One region of the Bradyrhizobium sp. UFLA05-108 genome, then DNA from elsewhere that is predicted to be linked to it. Evidence: riboswitches for the same ligand, from Rfam matches in the RefSeq annotation. Region 1 holds a riboswitch; each other region holds the start of a gene.

Evidence for each region. A riboswitch is a leader RNA that binds a small molecule or an ion and turns the genes downstream of it on or off. The one in region 1 is predicted to bind cobalamin.
Region 2: it holds a riboswitch for cobalamin, as region 1 does, so the genes downstream of both, metE (5-methyltetrahydropteroyltriglutamate--homocysteine S-methyltransferase) here and SO140_RS22445 (ribonucleoside-diphosphate reductase subunit alpha) in region 1, are expected to answer to the same signal.
Region 3: it holds a riboswitch for cobalamin, as region 1 does, so the genes downstream of both, SO140_RS44895 (TonB-dependent receptor) here and SO140_RS22445 (ribonucleoside-diphosphate reductase subunit alpha) in region 1, are expected to answer to the same signal.
Region 4: it holds a riboswitch for cobalamin, as region 1 does, so the genes downstream of both, metE (5-methyltetrahydropteroyltriglutamate--homocysteine S-methyltransferase) here and SO140_RS22445 (ribonucleoside-diphosphate reductase subunit alpha) in region 1, are expected to answer to the same signal.

The regions. Positions count from the first base shown of each region.
Region 1 is NZ_JBANAZ010000030.1:89,495-92,750, reverse strand. Features, by position in the region: gene SO140_RS22445 (ribonucleoside-diphosphate reductase subunit alpha) at 1-1,262, opposite strand, end outside; cobalamin riboswitch at 1,385-1,601, opposite strand; gene SO140_RS22440 (glycosyltransferase) at 1,666-2,112, opposite strand; gene SO140_RS22435 (hypothetical protein) at 2,659-3,240, shown strand.
Region 2 is NZ_JBANAZ010000062.1:11,239-14,494, forward strand. Features, by position in the region: gene metE (5-methyltetrahydropteroyltriglutamate--homocysteine S-methyltransferase) at 1-1,511, opposite strand, end outside; cobalamin riboswitch at 1,616-1,840, opposite strand; gene prpB (methylisocitrate lyase) at 1,874-2,797, opposite strand; gene prpC (bifunctional 2-methylcitrate synthase/citrate synthase) at 2,809-3,256, opposite strand, start outside.
Region 3 is NZ_JBANAZ010000135.1:2,614-5,869, reverse strand. Features, by position in the region: gene SO140_RS44905 (sialidase family protein) at 1-329, shown strand, start outside; gene SO140_RS44900 (TlpA family protein disulfide reductase) at 326-823, shown strand; cobalamin riboswitch at 959-1,159, shown strand; gene SO140_RS44895 (TonB-dependent receptor) at 1,653-3,256, shown strand, end outside.
Region 4 is NZ_JBANAZ010000045.1:5,727-8,982, reverse strand. Features, by position in the region: gene metE (5-methyltetrahydropteroyltriglutamate--homocysteine S-methyltransferase) at 1-1,470, opposite strand, end outside; cobalamin riboswitch at 1,577-1,801, opposite strand; gene SO140_RS28605 (TauD/TfdA dioxygenase family protein) at 2,397-3,256, shown strand, end outside.

The DNA.
Region 1 (3,256 bases):
TTGGTGCCCTTGATGTGGGCTCCGAGGCCGCGCACCGGCGTCCAATCGTTGCCGAGGCCGCCGGAGTACTTTGCCAGCAGCGCATTGTCCTTGATCGACTTGAAGATGCCATCGAGGTCGTCCGATACGGTGGTGAGGAAGCAGGACGACAGCTGCGGGCGCAGCGTGCCGGAATTGAACAGCGTCGGCGTCGAGGCCATGAAGTCGAACGACGACAAGAGATCGTAGAACTCGATCGCCTTGGCTTCGCGGTCGAGCTCTCGAATTGCCAGGCCCATCGCTACGCGCATGAAGAAGGCCTGCGGCAGCTCGATCCGCTTGCCTTGCTGATGCAGGAAATAGCGGTCGTACAGCGTCTGAAGGCCGAGGAACTGGAAGTTCAGGTCTCGCTCAGGCTTCAGCGCCGCGGCGATGCGGCCGAGATCGAAGCGGGCGAGTTCGGGATCGAGCAGTTCGGCTGCGATGCCGACCTTCACATAGGCCGGAAAGTATTCGGCATAGTGCGTCGCCATATCGCCCTGCGAGGCCAACGTCGTAACGCCGTGGACATGCGACAGCACCTCGCCGCGGAGCTTGTCGAGCAGCAGGCGTGCGCTGACATAGGCATAACTCGGCTCCTGCTCGACCAGCGTGCGCGCGGCCATGATCGAGGCCAGCGCCAGCTCGTCCTGGCTGATGCCGTCGTAGAGATTGCGGGTGGTCTCGGCCAGCACGGGGGCTGCGGAGACGCCGTCGAGACCGTCGCAGGCCTCATTGATGATCAGTTCGAGCCGGCGCGTGTCCAGACCGACGCGCGAGCCGTCCGGCAGCGTCACGTGAAGGATCGGTGCGGCGATGGGCGCCGGCTGCGCGGCCGCTTCCTCGGCGCGCTGGCGGGACCGTTCCTCGCGGTACAGCACATAGGCCCGGGCGACCTTGTGGTGCTCGCTGCGCATCAAGGCGAGTTCGACCTGATCCTGCACATCCTCGATATGAAAGGTGCGCCCCTCACCTGCGCGGCGCATCAGGGCTGCTATGACTTCGGCCGTCAATTGCTCGACGCTCTCGTGAACGCGGCGCGAAGCAACCGCAGTGCTGCCCTCTACCGCGAGGAAAGCCTTGGTCATTGCGACCGCGATCTTGGCGGAATCGAACGGCGAGACCTTCCCGTTGCGGCGGATGATCTGCATGGCCGGCTCGCTGGAAGCAGCCGCAAGTGACTGTGGACGCAACTGGATGATGGGTGCGGAAGCGGTGTCCGCGTCGTGCAGGTTCAGTGACATCAAAGGGCCCCGTGATGCGCGCGTTGTGTTTGGACGGGGCGATAAGGAAGGACGCTGCCGGAACGCCGGCAGACGTGTTGCCGGACGGTGCGTGCAAGCGACCGCCGGACACCCCGCCCGTGGACGTTCAGATCGTCACGGCAGGTCTCCTGGCTCGCAGGTCGTTGCTTGCTTCCTGTCTTCCCGGCGCGGGCGCACCAGTGACGTTGTCCGGAAGCAGCTCGCTGCTGACAGTTGCGGGGGCAGCGCCGGAATTCCGCACCAAAGGCGCAGTTCACCGGCTTCCCTCTTAGCCACTACATCTTGCGACGCAGTAGGACCGTGACACCCATATATGGAGATATTCGAGGCAAGCTGTCAATGATTGATTTCACGGGGGGCGCACGCGGACGGCCATCCCCAATCAGTTATCGAGTATTGACGAGCTCAAGAATGCTTCTGATCGTCGCCACCATAGTCGATTCGCACAGCCGGCTAATGCTCTCAATCCTTGCTCATAGCGACAAAGCTTTTTAAGCGCGTCGAGGCTTCTCTCGGCGCCGGCTCTCGCAGCTTGCTTCATCCCTTTGAGCAAATTCCGATCGAGCGCAAGCTTTTCAATTCTATTGGCAAATTCGCAAATCTGTCGCGGCTGGCAAAGAAAGCCGTTTACGCCATCCTGTATGAGCTCCGGCAGTCCACCAGCGGCGGAAGCAATAACTGGCACCCCGAGCGCGAGCAGCTCTAGCACGACCTGGTCGACCATCGAGCCGCGAAGGCAGCACCAGCACATCGTATGATCCAATCCATGGACGGACGGACTTCCCCAATCGTCCTTTTCTGCAAAGGGCATGAGGCGTACGCGCACCATGGACTTCCAAGCAGCTTCATCTCTGTCCTACGCCAGTGCTCTTGCGGAGGATCGCAAAATCGTACCTGGCACCAAGTGGGGTGGGGCGTTCGGATCTCGGCAATCGGCTCGAGATTGTCCCAGGCTTTTGAGGTCGCCCCCTTATAGCCTGTGGATCAGGTCGAGATTCAGTTTTTGAAATTCGATTTCAGTTGCACACGCACGAATAGTTTTCTTGCGTTTGTAGCCGATGGCCCATCTTTGGCCGTTCGCCGCGGGCCGCCTAGACATCCCAAATCAAACCAGACGGGGCTTCAACAGAAAAAGGGCCGTCTCATCATTGTTGCTTTAGCCATGAAACCTGCGCCTGCTTCGATGATTGCGTGCAATACTCTGCGATCCGGCCAACTGACCGCGCTAACATTGATCCAAGCGACAGCAACACGTTAGCCATCAATGGATAAACTCAAGCGCACGTGTAAAGAGTTCGACATGCAACATCAGCAGCCGCCACCGAGTTGCCCTGACGATAGGCACCCAAGCGTGCCACCCAGGAATCCTGGTTGGGTGAGCAGCAAGATAGAGGAACTTCCTGCGGGGACCAAGTTCAACCATGCTAATAGGGATGGAGTGTGGGGCGGCGCGGGGCAAAGCGGGCATTCGGGCAAAGCTATTTGGATGGCTTTAGAGAATGATGTGAACGCTGCACACGGCTATGCAGGTAGTTCTGGGCGGTACTCCATTGTCGAGGCGCGAGAGCCACTCAAATTGGCGGTCATGGACGAGTGGTATGATCAAGTTGAACCTGACGAACTGGGCGCATGGGCTGCGATGGCGCAGAAGCATGGCTTGGACGGAGTGAAAACGGAATATGAGAGCTCCTACGAGGTCGTTCTGTTTGACACAAGTAAGGTTAGAAGTTTAGGTGAACGTCTTCTGGGCCTTCCCGGCGAGATAGGCGTTGTGGTCCTCCCCGAACAGGAGCACGATCCAGAAAAGACTTGGCCGGAGATGGAAGTCTCGACGTTCTCAACTACTGAGGATTCGAAATCGCGCTCGAGATCAGTGGTCTGTGGTCAATGTGGGATTTCGGACGTGTCGTCGGTGGGAGCTGGGACCATGGCAAGCAACCGGCCCCCGACGCGCTGATCGGCGCATTGAACAG
Region 2 (3,256 bases), on a different contig from region 1:
TGGACGAGCACGTCGAGCCCGATCTCCTCCTGCCAGCGCACCGTGCGGGCGGTTTCCTCCTTGAGGAACTGCTCGTACTGCGCGTCGGTCAGCTTGCCCTTGGCATGCGCGGCGCGGGCATTGCGCACGTCCGCGGTCTGCGGGAACGAGCCGATCGTCGTCGTCGGGAAGGCCGGAAGGCCAAAGCGCTTGCGTTGGATCTCCACGCGGCTCGCAAAAGCGCTGGTACGACGGCGCATGGCGTCGTCGATCGCCGCCATGCGTTTGGCGACCGCCGCGTCGTGGATCTTGGGTGAGATCTGGCGGGCTTTCGCGGCCTTGTCCGAAGCGGCGAGGGCATCGGCGACGCTGTCATCGCCTGCGAGGGCCCTCGCTAGCGTGGACAGCTCGGCGATCTTCTGCACCGAGAAGGCAAGCCAGCTCTTGACGTCGGGATCGAGGCCGGTCTCAAGCTCGAGATCGATCGGCGTATGCAGCAGCGAACAGGACGGCGCGATCTGCACGCGGCCGGCGCCGAGCCTGGCAATGATCGGCTTGTAGCGGTCGATCAGCGCCGACAGGCTGGAGCGCCAGACGTTACGGCCGTCGATGACACCGAGCGAGATCACGAGGTCGGCGCGGGCGCCGGATTCGACCTGGCTCAGCTGCTGCGGCGCGCGGATCAGGTCGACGTGCAGCCCGGCTACCGGGAGCGCCAGAGCGGTTGCAAGGTTGTCGCCGATCGCGCCGAAATAGGTGGCGAGCATGATCTTGACGTTGGGCACGTCCTTGGCGAAGCGCGCATAGGCGCGCTGGAGTGCGTTCCGCTCGATCTCATTGAGATCGAGCACCAGGCAAGGCTCGTCGATCTGGACCCATTCAGCGCCGCGCTTGGCGAGCTCCTGGAGAACGTCGACATAGACGGGCAGCAGGCCATCGAGCAGCGAGATCGGATCGACCGCCGCGTCATGGCTTTTGCCGAGCTTCAGGAAGGTGACGGGACCGACCAGCACCGGACGGGTCTGATAGCCGAGCGCCTTGGCTTCATCGTACTCCTGGATCACCTTGCGCGAGGAGAGCTTGAAGGTCTGGCCCTTGTGAAATTCCGGAACCATGTAGTGGTAGTTGGTGTCGAACCACTTGGTCATTTCCTGCGCTGTTGCACCATGTCCATGATGGGCGTGACCGCAACTCGCGTCGTGTGCGTCGCCCTGTGATCCGCGTGCCATCGCGAAATAGGTCTTGAGCGAGACCAGGCCGCCCTTCCAGCCGTAGGCATCGGGGATGGCGCCAACCATGACGCTGGTATCGAGCACCTGGTCGTAAAGCGAGAAATCGTTCGACGGGATGATGGTTGCGCCGAGCGATTTCTGGCGTGCCCAGTTGGCAGCACGGAGCCCGGCTGCGGTTTCGAGAAGTTGCTGCTCGCTGATCTTGCCGGCCCACAAACCTTCGAGTGCGAGCTTGAGTTCGCGGCGTGGCCCAATACGGGGCGTGCCGAGCGTTGCGACTGGTAGTGAAAGAGAAGTCATAGCTTTAACCCCATTTTGGTGGGGGCAAAAGGCCATGGCGGACGCTGGCAGGCAGCCGCGGATGCGGCAGCTGCTTGGCGTACCACCGGGACACCCCGCCCGTGGACGATTATGTTGTCGGGGCAGGTCTCCTGGCTCGCGGGTCGTCGCCTGCACCCGGGCCTTCCCGAAGCTTTCGCTTCAGTGACACGATTGGATGCGAGCTCGCCGCTTACAGTTGCGGGGGCAGCGCCGGCATTGCTTCAGTCCGAACGGACCGGGAGCGCACCGGCTTCCCTCTTAGCTCCAGATCAAGCGGGACCCGGAGAACCTCGACGTTTTCGATTATCTGCATCGATGGGGTGCCGTCAACCTCTCGCCGTTCACTTGCGCTGTGGCATACCGGCCGGAACGACCGTTCTTACGATCGATGAATCCAGTGCCTCGTAGTCGTGCAGTCCAATCGTGGCGTAGAGCTCCGCACGCGTCTGCATGCGGTCGACGAGCTTATGCGTGCCACCATCGCGCGAAATCGCAGCATAAAGTTCTGCCTGCGCTTTGTTCGCCACGCGCAACGAAGACACCGGCCAGATCACCATCGCGTAGCCCATCGCCTCGAACTCGGCGGCTGTGAAGAACGGGGTCTTTCCGAATTCGGTCATATTGGCGAGCAGGGGTACGCCAGGCATACGCTCGGCAAAGGCGCGGAACATCTCGGCAGTGTTAAGCGCTTCGGGGAAGATCGCGTCGGCACCCGCCTCCATATAGAGTTTGGCACGGGCAACGGCGCCATCGAGGCCTTCGCTTGAGGCCGCATCGGTCCTGGCGATGATCACGAGATTGCGACGAGCTTTTGACGCGGCTGCCACTTTGGCTGCCATATCATGTGCATCGGCAATTTTCTTGTCGTTCAAATGACCGCATTTCTTCGGCAAGCTCTGGTCTTCGAGATGAAGCGCAGCTGCGCCGGCATCCTCGAACACGCGCGTGGCATGCATGACGTTGAGTGCCTCGCCGTAGCCGGTGTCCGCATCGACGAGAAGGGGCAGGCCCGACGCGCGGACGATCTGGCGGATGAAGAAGGCAACTTCATCAACGGTGATGATCCCGAGATCGGGCAGGCCCATCGATGCTGTCATCGCGGCACCCGAGAGATACAGCGCCTCGAAGCCGGCCGCTTTGGCCTGGAGCGCCGCCATGCCGTTATGCGCGCCAGGAAGCTTCAGAATGCCCGGCTGCTTCAGGAACGCGCGGAAGCGGAGCCCGGCAGGCTCTTGCGGCAGATCGGCGGCAACGAGATAGGGCATCTGGCAGTTCCTCAGGCGGCGCGGACCGACGAGCGCAATCCGCTGCGCTGTTCGAGCGGCACGAAAGTCAGATTCTCCGGACCGACGTAATTGGCTGACGGACGGATGATCTTGTTGTCGATACGCTGCTCGATGATGTGGGCAGCCCATCCCGACGTGCGGGCGATCACGAACAGCGGCGTGAACATCGCGGTCGGCACGTCCATCATGTGATAGGACACCGCGCTGAACCAGTCGAGATTGGCGAACATTTTTTTAGTCTCCGCCATCACGGCTTCGATCCGGTCGGCGATCTCGAACATCTTCATCGAGCCGGCCTCGCGCGACAGGCGGCGCGCGACTTCCTTGATCACCTTGTTGCGGGGGTCGGCGATCGTATAGACGGGGTGGCCAAACCCGATCACGACTTCCTTGGCGGCGATCCGGCGGCGGATGTCGGCGTCGGCCTCATCGACGTCA
Region 3 (3,256 bases), on a different contig from region 1:
TGTTTTACGCACATTCACTGGACGGCGGAAAAACCTTTTCCCAGCCGATGCCGCTCGGGCAGCCCAGCGATGCGCCGTCGCGCGCCTACGTGATGGCTGGACAAAAGGAAGTCGCTATCGTCTGGAAGGAATTCGATGGCGACAAATCTGCGGTGAAACTCATCCGATCGGAGGACGACGGCGCGACCTGGTCGAAGCCCCGCGTCATTGCGAGCACGTCGGATTCCTCCGACCACCCGCTTCTGGTTTCCGATGGCAGCCAACACTTCCTGTCGTGGATGACCAAGGCTGACGGCTACCGTCTCCTTGCGATCGAGGGCGAACAATGAAGCGCATATTCTTTGCGGCGGTTCTGCTACTCGCGACTCCACTGACGGCACCCGGCTCCGAGAGCCCGGGGCTGAAGCCCTTCACCAGAGGAAGCTGGCAGCAGATCTTGCGGGCGCACGCGGGGCGCCCGACGCTGGTGCACTTCTGGGGCGTGACGTGCGGGCCATGCAAGGTCGAGCTGCCGCAGCTCGGCGACTTCGTGAAGGAGTACCCAGCCGTCGATGTCATTACGATTGATGCCGACCTTGTCCCGAACTCCGACGCCGCGGCGTTGACGATGTTGAAGCAGGCCGGTCTTTCCCCTGCGGAGAACTGGATGTTTAGCGATGGTTTCGCTGAACGGATTCGATATGAAATCGATCCCACCTGGCAGGGCGAAATTCCCCGGACGATCCTGATTTCGCGCGACGGATCCCTCATGACCATCGAAGGCTCTGCCGAGCCGGCCGCACTCCGGGAATGGGTTGACGGGCAAGTGGCGCAAACCAAATGAGAGTCAGGAACTTACGCACCGAACCGGCGATCGACGGGAACGTCTTCGAGCGGATCGATGATCTTATCGGGAATCGGCGAGAGTTCGTCGTTACCAAACTGCTGTCGCAAGTCCTTGACTTCCACGCCGAACCCGTTTCACTGTGCGGGCGGTAGTGCCCGAGAGGGCTATTCAAGGGAATTCGGTGCGTCCTACCCGGACAATGCCGGAGCTGCCCCCGCAACTGTAAGCGGCGAGCCGACGACCATTTAATGCCACTGGGATCCGTGATCCTGGGAAGGTGGTCAAAGGCCGTGACCCGCGAGCCAGGAGACCTGCTACCAGCCGTGGTCATGCGCGAATGTGTCGGGCGGGGTGCTCCGGGGCATTGGTTACTCCATCGCTATCTGCCGCATTGGGGCGAAAGGCAGACAGTCACGGGGAACGTGCATGACGGACCAATTGTTCGCCGTCGGGCACAGAAGTGTTCAACACCCAGCTACTTTTGAAGCAGCCGTTCGGCTGCGCGCATTCGCATAAACTAAACTCATTCCGTAAGCATTGGCACAGCGCAGCGGCGCTGCCGCTTGGAGCGCTGCTGGCTCTCGCGCCTGCCCCACGCCTGGCATTCGCGCAAAACCCGCAGATTATCGGACCTATTGAGGTCGAGGCGCCAAGACCGCGGAACGCCGCGACGCATGTCAGCAAGAGGACAGACGCCGCGGCCAAGCGCGCGGCGCAGCAGGCCGGTTCGAAGCCCACACCGCGAGCGGCCGCCAGTCATGAGAACCTGGCAACGCCCCTCAACTCCAGTGCCGTGGCAACCAGCGCAAGCCGGCTCGGATTGACGGTGCATGAGACGCCCGCGAGCGTGGATGTCGTGAGCCGGCAACAGATGCAGGAACAGGGCTACCGTACCACGACCGAAGCCGCTCAAGGCGCCGTCGGCGTGCTGTCGGGCGATGCAGCAGGCGCGCCCGGCGGCTTCTCAATGCGCGGCTTCTCCTTTGGCGAGGTGTCCGTGCTTTACAACGGAATCTGGATTGGCCCGCAGAGCATCACCTCACGGGTGATGGATACGGCCAATCTCGATCAGGTCGAATTCCTCAAGGGGCCGTCCTCGATCATGTCGGGGCTCGCCGCGATTGGCGGCGCCGTGAACTATGTGAACAACCAGCCGTCCACAGGCCCGATCAAGAACCAGCTCGATGCTTCCCTCGATTCGCTGGGCACCTACCGGACTCATTTCGGCTCTGGCGGCAGCACGAATGTGCCGGGGCTCGACTATCGCTTCGACCTCAGCTCATCGAAGATCAACAGCTTCGTGGACGGCGACTACCAGCAGCTCAACAATGTTTCCGGACAACTGGACTACCGCGTCAACGAATCATTCAAGGTTTTCGGCGCGGTCGAATACCGGCGCGATGACGGACACGCCTATTGGGGAGCGCCTTTGACGACGACGGCATTTTCGGGAGCGTACTCCACTCACGGTGTCGTTGCCGGATCGGCGATCAATACGTTCGACGGCTCGGTACTCAGTCCTGTCACCGTCGACTCGCGCACGCTGACGACAAACTACAATGTGACCGACAATTCCATCGGCGCGCACGAAGTCTGGCTGCGCGGCGGGTTCGAATGGAACGTCCTCGACAGCGTTACGATCAAGAACCAGGCCTACGAATATGGCGCCAGACGCCATTGGTACGATAGCGAGACCTACGCCTTCAATACCGCGACCTCAATGATCGATCGTGATCGTTTCTTCGTCACGCACAAGCAGCGGGTCATCGGCGACAATACCGACGTCGTGTGGAACACGTCATTCTTCGGCATGGAGAACCGGCTCGCCACCCAGTTGTCGGTGAGCCGCAACGACATTCAATTTGCGCAGGAAGGGAATCCGAACACCTATCCAGCCGACTCGGTGACGGTGCTCGATCCCGATCCCGGCTTCTACGGCGTGCCGGAGCCCAATATCCGGAACAGCCGTCTCGACAATGCGGCGATCTCGATCGAGGACCGGCTCAAACTTACTCCGCTGTTCGCGTTGATCGGTGGGATTCGTGTTGATGACCTGACGTTATCGCGTAGCGGCGTCAACTTCGATGGCACTTTCCCTGCCGGCCAGCCGTTCACCAAGACCTGGAATCCCGTGTCCTACCGCGCGGCAGCGACCTTCGAGCCCATGAAGGGGCTGCTGCTCTACGGCATGTATGCGACGGCCTACGATCCTGCCGCAGCCGGCATATTTTCCGTCACCCCGGGGACTTCGCTGGAGCTGACGAGCGCCCGCATCTATGAGACCGGAATCAAGCTGATATCCGACGATAAACGCGCCGAAGTCGCGTTCTCGGCCTACGACATCACGCGAAACAACGTCTACGTCGCGCTCACGAATGCGGTCTCGACCCTCGCCGGCGAGGTCCACACCAAGGGTGTCGAACTGGCCGC
Region 4 (3,256 bases), on a different contig from region 1:
TCGGACGGCGCGAGCCGTTTCATCCTTCAGGAATTGTTCATATTGCGCGTCTGTTAACTTTCCCTTGGCACGCGCGGCGCGAGCAGTGCGGACTTCTGCCGTCTGCGGGAACGACCCGATCGTGGTCGTTGGGAAAAGCGGCAGGCCGAAACGCTTGCGCTGAAGCTCGGCGCGGCTCTCAAAAGCGCTATTGCGGCGGCGCATAACCGCATCAATCGCCGCCGTACGCTGGGCAACGGCCGTGTCATGGATCTTTGGCGAAGCTCGGCGGGCCGTCGCCGCAAAGTCCGATTCGGCAAACGCGGCGGCAACGACCTTTCCGTCGACCGCGAGCGCTTTTGCCAAGGTCGCGAGCTCGCCGATCTTCTGAACCGAGAAGGCAAGCCAGCTCTTTACATCAGAATCGAGATCGGTCTCCAGCTCAAGGTCGATTGGGACATGAAGGAGTGAGCAGGACGGCGCCAGCTGCACGCGATCCTTGCCGAACGTTGCAATGACGGGCCTGAACCGCTCCACGAGTGCCGACAGGTCGGAGCGCCACACGTTGCGGCCATCGATGATGCCGAGTGAAATCACGAGGTCCGCGCGGGCGCCGGGTTCAATCTGGCTCAATTGTTGAGGAGCGCGCACCAGATCGACGTGCAATCCGGCGACTGGCAGCCCCAGAGCTGTCGCCAGATTGTCGCCAATTGCACCGAAATAAGTGGCAAGCATGATCTTGATGCCGGGCACCTCCTTGGCGAAACGCCGATAGACACGCTGCAGCGCGCTTCGTGTGGTCTCGTCCAGATCGAGCACCAAGCAGGGCTCGTCAAGCTGGACCCACTCGGCTCCACGTTTCGCCAGTTCTTGGAGGACCTCGACATAGACCGGAACGAGGCTATCGAGCAGCGAAATCGGATCAAACGCCAAGTCGGCGCTCTTGCCGAGCTTAAGGAAGGTGACTGGTCCGATCAGGACAGGCCGTGTTTGATAGCCAAGGGCTTTCGCCTCCTCATATTCCTCGATCGGCTTACGGGAGGAAAGCCTGAAGGTCTGACCTTTATGGAATTCGGGCACCATGTAGTGGTAATTGGTATCGAACCACTTGGTCATTTCCTGCGCAGCGGCGCCATGGCCATGATGGGCTTGACCGTCGTGCTCCTGGTCTTGCGAGCCCCGTGCCATGGCGAAATAGGTTGTCAGCGAGACCGGACCGTCCTCCCAGCCGTACGCTTTAGGAATCGCGCCAACCATGACGCTCGTGTCGAGAACCTGGTCATAGAGTGAGAAATCATTCGATGGGATGACGGTGACGCCAAGCGAATTCTGCCGTGCCCAGTTAGCGACACGAAGACCGGCCGCAGCTTCAAGAAGCTGCCGGTCGTTGATCTTGCCCTCCCAGTAGCCTTCGAGCGCCAGTTTGAGTTCGCGGCGTGGCCCGATACGTGGCATGCCGAGGGTTGCGACAGGAAGTGAGGGAAGAGACATAGCTTTAACCCCATTGTGGTTGGAGCAAAGGCTATGGCGGAGACGCAGGCAGGAGGGCCGCGAAAGCGCCCTGCTGCTTGGCGTACCACCGGACACCCCGCCCGTGGTCGATTATGTTGTCGGGGCAGGTCTCCTGGCTCGCGAGTCATCGCCTGCATCCGGCCTTCCCGAAGCGCCTGCTTCAGTGACACGTATGGATGCGGGCTCGCCGCTTACAGTTGCGGGGGCAGCGCCGGCATTGATTCAATCCTGAACGGATCGAGGACGCACCGGCTTCCCTCTTAGCTCCAGATCAAGAGAGATCTGGAGAACCTCGACAACTTCGATTATCTGCACCAGAGGGGTAACGTCAACCTCTGCGGATTACCTTTGCTGCGGCTTCTGGCCGGGCAGGTCTGTCTTAACGAAGAAAGCATCGAGCCCTTCGCATCTGTCCGGAGCAATCGTCGCGCAAAGCTTCACGCGGCAGGATCTGCTCGACGAGCTCGCGCCTAACACGTGCGAGTGCGTCGTAAAGTGCGTCTTATACCTTCATGGCGTCGACCTCCGCCGCCGTCAAGATCGCCATCGATCGAACAGTACGAAGGAAGCAAAATAGATCTCGGCCAACGAGACCTTGAGGAGCGTCGTTGTCGATTCCAAGGCGGACGGTTTTCTTGTTCGTCGGCGCTGAACTGCAACATCTGCATCAACGTCCCAGCGAAGTGCGGACATTTTGGGCCGGTCAACTACCAATGCTAGCAATTGATCGGATTGACAGACCCGGTCAATTTTACGAGGTCGCCTGAAGAGCACAAGAGCTCGTCGCTGTTGCCACGCATTATGGCGGATTTGCGCTTTGCGGTCCGCAATTTAGCGTTCGTCGACTCCTGTCGCAGTTGAATAGCTTGGTCTGGCGAACAACCTGCAAATTGGAGAGTGTCACCATGGATGCAGCCGGATCGTCGGATAGCATCATTCCTCGTGCCGACATCGTCAAACGCGCAGCGCGCATCGGCGCAGAGATCCGAAACGTCAAGCTGTCGGGAGACTTGCCGGACCAGACGATCGCCGCGATCAATGAGCTCCTGGTGGAGCACAAGGTTATCTTCTTTCGCGACCAGGGTCATCTCGACGATGCTGAGCAGGAGCGCTTTGCCCTTCGTTTTGGAAGTCTGGCACCTCATCCAACGCTCGGTGCCATAAAGGGAACGACGTCGACCATCGAGCTTGACTCTGCCCGCGCCGGTAGCCGGGCCGACTTGTGGCACACCGATGGAACCTTCGTCGATGCCTACCCCAAAATTGCGGTGCTACGAGGCGTTGTAATACCACCCTTCGGTGGCGACACAGCCTGGTCAAACACCGTTGCGGCCTACCTCGACCTAGCACCGCCGTTGCAGCGGCTTGCAGACAAGCTTTGGGCCGTTCACAGCAACTCCTTTGACTACGCAATACTGGACCGTGTCAGCGAGCTCGACAAAAAGCACTTGGACGAAGTCTTCACTAGGACGATCTATCAGACTGAGCATCCTGTGGTGCGCGTGCACCCCGAGACCGGCGAACGCGCGCTGGTGCTCGGCGCTCTGGTGCAAAATTTCGTTGGTATCCCAAAATACGACGGCCAGAAGCTGTTTGATGTCTTTCAGTCTCATATCACGGCTCTCGAAAATACCGTCCGCTGGAGCTGGAGGGAAGGCGATATAGCGATCTGGGACAATCGGGCTACGCAGCATTACGCGGTGAACGATTACGGCGACCAGCATCGCCTCGTTCGTCGCGCCACCGTCGCCGGTGAAGTACCCGT